2 regions of the Caulobacter sp. FW305-C-30-S16 genome follow, and region 2 is predicted to be linked to the other one. Evidence: predicted binding sites of a transcription regulator. Region 2 holds the regulator's gene; the other holds the start of a gene.
What was found. The regulator LexA, encoded in region 2, represses DNA repair genes until DNA is damaged. The targets are predictions, from matches to a motif close to ATGTTCNCNANNTGTTCT.
Positions count from the first base shown of each region.

Region 1 (4,414 bases), on a different contig from region 2:
GCCGGTGGCCTTGCGGCTGAGCTCCTTGGACAGCTTCACCCGCTGGGCCTCGCCGCCTGAGAGGGTGGTCGCCTGCTGGCCGACGTGGATGTAGCCGAGGCCAACGCGCTTCAGCGTTTCCATCTTGTCGCGCACCGGCGGCACGACCTTGAAGAAGTCGGCGGACTCCTCGACGGTCATGTCGAGGATGTCGGCGATGCTCTTGCCCTTGAACAGGATCTCGAGCGTCTCGCGGTTGTAGCGTTTGCCCTTGCAGACGTCGCAGGTGACGTAGACGTCCGGCAGGAAGTGCATCTCGATCTTGATCAGGCCATCGCCCTGGCAGGCCTCGCAGCGGCCGCCCTTGACGTTGAAGCTGAACCGGCCCGGCCCGTAGCCGCGCGCCTTGCTCTCCGGCAGCTGGCTGAACCAGTCGCGGATCGGCTGGAACGCCCCCGTGTAGGTGGCCGGGTTCGACCGCGGCGTGCGGCCGATCGGGCTCTGGTCGATGTCGATGACCTTGTCGAAATTCTCCAGTCCCTCGATCTTCTCGTAGGGCGCCGGGGCGTCGCTGGCGTTGTTCAACCGGCGCGCGGCGGCCTTGTAGAGGGTCTCGATGGTGAAGGTCGACTTGCCGCCGCCGCTGACCCCGGTGATGCAGGTGAAGGTGCCGACCGGTATCTCCGCCGTCACGCCCTTGAGGTTGTTGCCCGTCGCGCCGGTCACGCGCAGCACATGCTTGGTCGAGATGGGCCGACGCTGTTCGGGCACGGCGATCTCGCGCACGCCGGACAGGTACATGCCGGTGACGCTCTTCGGGTTGGCCAGAATGTCGGCGGGCTTGCCCTCGGCGACGATATGGCCGCCGTGGATGCCGGCAGCCGGGCCCATGTCGATCACATAGTCAGCCGTCAGGATGGCCTCCTCGTCGTGCTCGACGACGAGCACCGAGTTGCCGAGGTCGCGCAGGCCCTGCAGCGACTGCAGCAGGCGGGTGTTGTCGCGCTGATGCAGGCCGATGGACGGCTCATCGAGGACATAGAGCACGCCGGTCAGGCCGCTGCCGATCTGGCTGGCCAGGCGGATCCGCTGGCTCTCGCCGCCGCTGAGGGTGCCCGAGCCGCGCGACAGGTTCAGGTAGTCCAGGCCGACGTCGACGAGGAACCGCAGACGGTCGGTGATCTCCTTCAGGATCCGCCGGGCGATCTCCATCTGCTTGTCGGAAAGCGTGTCCGACAGGGCCGCGAACCAGTCGCGGGCCGGGCGGATCGCCATAGCCGAGACCTCAGCGATGTTGCGCTCTGCGATCTTGACCGCCAGCGCCTCTGGCTTCAGCCGCGCACCGTGGCAGGAGTCACAGGGCGTGTCGGACTGGTAGCGGCCCAGTTCCTCGCGGACCCAGCTGGAATCGGTCTCGCGCCAGCGCCGTTCCAGGTTCGGCAACACGCCTTCGAACGGCTTGTTGACCTCGTATTTGCGGGCGTTGTCGTCGTAGACGAAGTGGATCTTCTCGGTCCCGGTGCCGTACAGCACGACCTTCTGCGCCTGCTCCGGCAGGCTGTGCCAGGGCGCGTCCATCGAGAAGTCGTAGTGGCGGGCCAGCGCCTGCAGGGTCTGGGTGTAGAGCGGCGAGGGGCCCTTGGCCCAGGGCGACACCGCGCCCTTGTGCAGGCTCTTGTCCTTGTCCGGCACGATCATGTCGGCGTCGAAGGCCAGCTTGGCGCCGAGGCCGTCACAGACCGGGCAGGCGCCGAACGGGTTGTTGAACGAGAACAGCCGCGGCTCGATCTCGCTGATGGTGAAGCCGCTGACCGGGCAGGCGAACTTCTCGGAGAACAGGATGCGCCGTGGCTCCTCGCCTTCGGCGGGCGCATCGGCCCATTCCGCCACCGCGATTCCGTCGGCCAGACGCAGAGCCTGTTCGATGCTGTCGGCGTAGCGCTGCTCCAGGCCGTTCTTCGTCACCAGCCGGTCAACGACCACGTCGATGTCGTGCTTGAACTTCTTGTCCAGCTCCGGCGCGTCCTCGATCGGATACAGCACGCCGTCGATCTTCAGCCGCTGGAAGCCGAGCTTGCGCCACTCGGCGATCTCCTTGCGGTACTCGCCCTTGCGGCCGCGCACGACGGGGGCCAGCAGATACAGCCGCTCGCCCTCGGGCAGGGCGGTCAGCTTGTCGACCATCTGGCTGACGGTCTGGCTCTCGATGGGCAGGCCGGTGGCCGGCGAATAGGGCACGCCCACCCGCGCCCAGAGCAGGCGCATGTAGTCGTGGATTTCGGTCACCGTGCCGACGGTCGAGCGCGGGTTGCGGCTGGTGGTCTTCTGCTCGATGGAGATGGCCGGCGACAGGCCCTCGATCAGGTCGACGTCCGGCTTGCTCATCAGTTCCAGGAACTGGCGCGCGTACGCGGACAGGCTCTCGACGTAGCGGCGCTGGCCCTCGGCGTAGATGGTGTCGAACGCCAGCGACGACTTGCCGGACCCCGACAGGCCGGTGATCACCACCAGCTCACCGCGCGGGATGTCGACGTTGACGTCCTTGAGATTGTGCTCGCGCGCGCCACGCACGCGGATGAAGTTCTGTTGTTCGGCCATGACCTGTCGGGAACGCTTCAGCCGGCCGAAGGGCGCGGCGGCAACCGTCATATGTAGCGCGCAGACTCGCGATTAACACAAGAACAATGTGCGAACGTCGGTCCGGGAGGTCGTGGTCGGGGGCCGTCTGGTGACATCCGGTGTCAGCAGGCGCTGCGCTTCGCGGTCACACCCGATCGATGCGGGCGGCGAAACAGCCGCGGCGGGCGTTATGCGCGTGCAGGTATGCGGTCCCCGGGGCGGCCATCATCCGCTCGATCAGCGGGATGGCGTCGCGTCCCTCGATGACGTCCGCGTCGATCATCATGTCCCGGTGGTCGTAGGCGCGAAGGGCCAGCAGCCGGTCGGCGAGGGCGGGCGGCAGGCAGTTCTCGAAGCGCGCCGGCGCGTCCGCCGCCTCGCGCACATAAATGGCGTGACAGGCGCGGTAGGGCGTGTCGACTGCCTGGTGTTCATGATTGAGCAGCAGGACCGTTTCGCCGGGTTCCGCGTCCACCAGGGAGATGCGGCAGGGAAAGCCCGGTTTGGCGTCGACCCGGAAGCGGATCGCGCCTGCGGCGGCCAGGGTGGCCTCGTCGGCGCCGAAGAGGGGTGCGAAGGGTTCGGGCGCGAGGCCGGTGACAACGAAGGACATGGGGGGCTCCTGCGAAAGTGTTCGCCGGGACCCTCGTCGAAGCGCGTGGTCGCCGCGACCCGGAACTTGCTGTTCCGCGATCAGTCGTCCCGACGGTACCGTTCGCCCACGCCCAGCATGACGCCGTTGTGGTTGGCGACGCCCAGTTCGAGGCTTTCGGCGATGTTGCGGGCGCGGGTCACGAAGTGGCGGGCGGCCGGCGGCGTGCAGAGCGCCTGCGCCGTCTCCTCGAACAGCGCCAGCCAGCGGTCAAAGTGCTGCGCATCGACCGGCAGCCGCATGTGTTTGGGCATCGGCCGGCCGTCATAAACACCGGTGGCCAGCGCGACCGACGACCAGAACCGCTTCATCTGCGCCAGATGCGGACCCCAGTCCGCGATCCTCGCGGCGAAGACGGGACCGAGCAGGGGGTCGGCCCTGACCCGGTCGTAGAAGCCCTCGACGAGGTCGGAGATGAGCGCCTCATCAATGCCGGTCGCGGCGCGGATTCGCGCCGACGCCTCGGCCCGGCGCGCCTCGGCCTCTTCGCGCGACAGACGCGGTCCGGCATCGGGGAAGGGAAGGCTGGTCACGGTCGGTTCCTGGTCACGGATCGCAGATAGGCTCCCGAGGCGGCGGCCGCCACTGTGCTGCATCAAGGCCGCGCGCTTCCGTCGCGGAGGGGAAGGGCCTATATTGCTCGCTCCTGGACCGGCCCGGTCACCGATGGAGGCTCCCATGATCGACAGGACGCAGAACCGCTTCGCCGCTTCCGCTGACCTGCTCGAGAGCCTTCATGTCGACCCTGCCGTACTTCACCCTGGACGCCGTCTCCGCCGCCACGCCTGACGGCCGCGTCCTCTTCGACACCCTGACCCTGGCCATCGGGCGGGAGAGAACCGGCCTGGTCGGTCGCAATGGCGTGGGCAAGTCCACCCTGATGCGGCTGCTGACCGGTGAGCAGGCGCCGGCGACCGGCGCCGTGACGCGGTCGGGCCGCGTCGGCGTCCTGCGCCAGACGCTGCAGCCGCCTCCCGGCGCGACCGTCGCCGACCTGCTGGAGGTCGCCGAGGCGCTGTCTGTCCTGGCGCGGATCGAGGCCGGCGATGGCGATGAGGCCGATCTGGACGTCGCGGACTGGACCCTGCCGGTGCGGGTGGAAGCGGCGCTGGCCGAGGTCGGCCTGGGCGGGCTCGCGCCGGAACGCCCGGCCGACAGTCTCAG
Region 1 covers NZ_JBYSYH010000002.1:944,840-949,253, forward strand. Annotated here, with positions in the region: gene uvrA (excinuclease ABC subunit UvrA) at 1-2,577, opposite strand, end outside; gene AC3WJT_RS11615 (DUF1203 domain-containing protein) at 2,744-3,211, opposite strand; gene AC3WJT_RS11620 (group III truncated hemoglobin) at 3,292-3,783, opposite strand; gene AC3WJT_RS11625 (ABC-F family ATP-binding cassette domain-containing protein) at 3,987-4,414, shown strand, end outside.
Region 1: the regulator LexA is predicted to act here: its motif matches at 2,658-2,675, upstream of uvrA (excinuclease ABC subunit UvrA).

Region 2 (4,414 bases):
GCACGGCCAGGGCATGGACGAGCTGACCATCACCGGCGAGACCGAGGTCGCCGAATGGCGCGACGGCGGCGTCCGCCTGTTTCAGATTACGCCGGAAGCCGTTGGATTGCATCGCGGTTCGCTCGCGGACCTCACCGGCGGAGACCCCGAGTTCAACGCCGCGGCGCTGCGCGACCTGCTGAACGGCCAGACCGGCGCCTATCGCGACATCGTGCTGCTGAATACCGCCGCCGCCTTCCTCGTCGCCGACACGGTCGAAACCCTTCGCGAGGGCGTCGAGTTGGCTCGGAAGGTGATCGACGACGGCCGGGCGCTGAAGGCGCTGGAGACCCTGATCGCGGTGACCGCGTGACCGACATTCTGGCGAGGATCGCCGCCTACAAGCGCGATGAAGTGGCCGAACGGAAGCCCGCGCGGTCGCTCGCCGAGGTCGAGGCGGCTGCACGGGGCGCCGACGCTCCGCGCGGGTTCAAGGCCGCCCTCGAACGTCATCACGCGCCCGGCCGCCTGTCCCTGATCGCAGAGATCAAGAAGGCGAGCCCGTCCAAGGGCCTGATCCGGGCGGACTTCGATCCCCCCGCGCTGGCCCGCGCCTATGAAGCCGGGGGCGCGGCCTGCCTGTCGGTCCTGACCGACGGGCCGAGCTTCCAGGGCGCGGACGGCTATCTGGTCGTGGCCCGCGCCGCCACCGCCCTGCCCTGTATTCGCAAGGACTTCCTCGTCGACCCCTGGCAGGTCGCCGAGTCCCGCGCGCTCGGCGCCGACGCCATCCTCGTCATCCTGGCGATGATCGACGACGCGCTCGCCGCCGACCTGATGGCCGAGGCCGCCCGCTACGGCATGGACGCGCTGGTCGAGGTGCATGACGAGGCCGAGATGGACCGCGCCGGAGCACTCGGCGCGACGCTGGTAGGCGTGAACAACCGCGATCTGAAGACCTTCACGGTCGATCTGGCCATCACCGAACGCCTCGCCGACCGGGCGCCGGCCGGCGCGCTGCTGGTCACTGAAAGCGGCATCTTCACCGCCGCAGACGCCGCGCGACTGGAAGGCTCCGGAGCGAAGGCGATGCTGGTCGGCGAGAGCCTGATGCGCCAGGCGGATGTGGAAGCAGCGACAAGGGCGTTGCTGGGCGCTTAGCCCCTCACCGCCGCGGGCCGTAGCGATTCCACGTCCCCGCCAGGCCGCACCTTCCGGCCCATGGTCCAGTTGGACTGCATCCGCACCTTTGGATTGGGCGTGCTCCAGATCTCGCCGCTGTCGTCGAGGGCGACGACCCAGATCAGGTGATGCTCGGGCCCGTAGTCGATCACGGCGATCGCCTGCCCGGGGCCCTTGCCCTCGACAGTCATCGGAATCGGGGTCTGCAGTTCGGTGAACGACATGGTCTCTCGCGGGCTTGCTACGTCGTCGAAACGACCAGCAAGCGCCCGTGTTCCCTCGCTTTTTCGTGAGCTCCCTGAGCCTCCCAGGGCCGTTAACTTGACAGAAACCAAGAACGCCTAGAGAACATCGACAGTTGTTAGCGGTTTGTTCCGCGACAGATTCGGTGACGAGGCCCGGCAGATGCTCACTCGCAAACAGCACGAACTGCTCATGTTCATTCACGAGCGGATCAAGGAGAGCGGCGTTTCGCCTTCGTTTGACGAGATGAAGGAGGCGCTCGATCTGGCCTCCAAGTCAGGCATCCACCGCCTGATCACGGCGCTGGAGGAACGCGGCTTCCTGCGCCGCCTGCCGCACCGGGCGCGCGCGCTTGAAGTCACCAAGCTGCCGCAGCAGGCGACAACCTCCGCCCCGTCCGGCGGTCGGCAGGCCTTCAAGCCGCAAGTCGTGACCGGCGACAAGCCGAGCGCTTCGTCGGCGCCGATCATCGCCAACGATGTCCGCGAGATTCCCCTGCTCGGCCGCATCGCCGCCGGCTCGCCGATCGAGGCGCTGCAGGTCGAGCGCGAGAAGATGCTGGTCTCCGAGAGCATGCTCGGCGCCGGCGAACACTATGTGCTCGAGGTGCAGGGCGACTCGATGATCGAGGCCGGGATCCTCGACGGCGACTTCGTGCTGATCCGCAAGACCGACACGGCCCACAGCGGCGAGATCGTCGTGGCGCTGGTGATGGGCGAGGAAGCCACGCTCAAGCGCCTGCGCCGCAAGGGCGCCAGCATCGCGCTGGAAGCGGCCAACCCGAAGTACCAGACCCGCGTCTACGGCCCCGACCAGGTCGAGGTCCAGGGCAAGCTCGTCGGGCTGATCCGCAAGTATCACTAGACCCGTAGGCGATGCTCCCCACCCTTGTGGGAAGCTGTCACGCGTAGCGTGACTGAGGGGGAGTCGGTGCACGGAATCCCCTCCACCAGGCTCCGCGTGGTCCCCCTCCCCAGCGAAGCTCGGGAGGATTGTTGTGAAGGCGACCCAGTCACTGCCGCAATGCCGATTTCCGCGTCACGGCTAGTCGTGGGTTCTACCCCGTCCACGGCCGCCTTCCCCTCAAGTCGTTCGCCCACCTGACCCGCCATCCGCCCGGCGTCCGCCACAGCTCCGCCGAGCCGCCCTGGGCGAAGTCGCGCGCGGATAGCAGGAACGCATCCTCACAGCCGCGGCCGTGCGGATCCGAGCGCAGGATCACCAGTCGGCCGGGCGCGCAAAGCTGATCATAAACAGTCCGCCTCGGCGGCCTCTTGCCCGACCAGAAGGCCAGGTCGGCGCCCGTGCCCGGACGACAGGCGAAACGATCGCAGGCGAACAGGCCGTCCCGCGCCCTCTCCGGATCCGCGCTGATCGCAAGGCCACGCCTGCGCGCCCAGAGGTCGGCGGCGAAGCGGCGGGCCTCCGGCCGCAGCAGGATGGCGTCCCGTCCCTGCCGAACCGCCACGGCAGCCCCGTCAGAGGCGATCCAGACGTCCGGCGGCTCGGGCCGGGGCCAGATCAGCACCGCCATCGCCAGCGGCGCGCCGAGCCAGCGCAGACGGCCCTTCCACAGACACAGCAGCATGATGCCAAGGAACGCGGTCGGCAAAGCTGCGCCGGGCGCGCTGGCGATGACCATCTGGGCTCCGGGCTGCACAGCGGTCGCGTGGGCGACGCCGACCATCGCATCGATCCCCTGCCCCGCCACCCACAGGAACGGACCGCCGAGGCCGAGCGACTCCAGCGCGCCGCCGAGCGCGAGGAACGGCATGATGACGAAGCTCGACAGTGGCGAGACCAGCAGATTGGCGAACAGGCCATAGCTGGCCATACGGTTGAAGTGGTGCATCGCGAACGGCCCCGTCGCCAGACCCGCCACGAAGCTGGCCGCCAGCGCCGCAAGCACCCAGACCACGACCGCCTGCGGCCCGCGGATCCACCAGGGCGTCGAGATCTCCCGCACCGGTCTGGGCCAGGCCTCGGCCAGGGCCACCAGCGCCGTGGTCGCGGCGAACGACATCTGGAAGCCGGGCGCGGCGGCAGCTTCGGGCTGCAGCGCCAGGATGATCAACGCGGCCACCGCCAGCGTGCGCAGGCTGATCGCCTGGCGGTCGAACAGGATGGCGGCGAAGGCGACCGAGGCGGTGATCGCCGCGCGCTCGGCCGGCGGCGGAGCGCCCGACACCACCAGATAGGTCGCGACCGCCAGAAGGCCGGCCGAAGCCGCGACCTTCTTGCCCGACACTCTCAACGCCAGCCACGGCCAGAGCGCGACCAGCAACCGCACCGCCGCGAAGACGAAGCCTCCGACGATGGCCATATGCAGGCCCGAGATCGACAGGATATGCGCCAGGCCCGAGGCGCGCATGTCCTCTGTCTGCTGTGGCGTGATCCAGGCCTCGTGTCCGGTGACCATCGCCGCGCCGATGCCGCCGCTGGCCTCGCCCATCCGCGCGACGATCCGCTCCGCCAGCCGCCAGCGCGCCGCGTTGATGGCCATGGTCATCCTCAGACGCCAGGGCGGGCGCGACAGGGCGGCCGCCTCCGGCGCACCGAGCGAGAAGCCGACACCCCCGACGCGGTCGAACCAGGCATCGCGGGCGAAGTCGTAGGCGCCCGGACTGGCCGGGTCGGGCGGCGGCCCGATCATCGCCCGCAGGCGGATCGCCGAGCCCGGCGGCGACGGCGCTATTCCCTCGCGCAACGTGACCCGCACCCGCACCGGCGTCTCTTCCGGCGCGAGGCCCGAGACCCACTCCGGCGCGACCAGCACGCGCATGCCGCCGGCGCCCCGGCTGGGCACATCGACGACCCAGCCCTCAATCCAGCGTGGCGTGTCGGCCGGCGGCGCGATCGGCCCCGCGACCAGGTCCGACCGGAGCTTGGCCCCCAGCAGCCCGGTCGCGGCGAAGGCCGCCAGGACGGCGGCGACCACGATCAGGCCGTCTCCGCGCCAGCGTCGGGCCGCCCAGGCGGCGGCGACCGCCGCGACCGCCAGGAGCATCGC
Region 2 covers NZ_JBYSYH010000003.1:329,656-334,069, forward strand. Annotated here, with positions in the region: gene trpD (anthranilate phosphoribosyltransferase) at 1-352, shown strand, start outside; gene trpC (indole-3-glycerol phosphate synthase TrpC) at 349-1,140, shown strand; gene AC3WJT_RS13680 (hypothetical protein) at 1,137-1,385, opposite strand; gene lexA (transcriptional repressor LexA) at 1,567-2,268, shown strand; gene AC3WJT_RS13690 (ComEC/Rec2 family competence protein) at 2,462-4,414, opposite strand, start outside.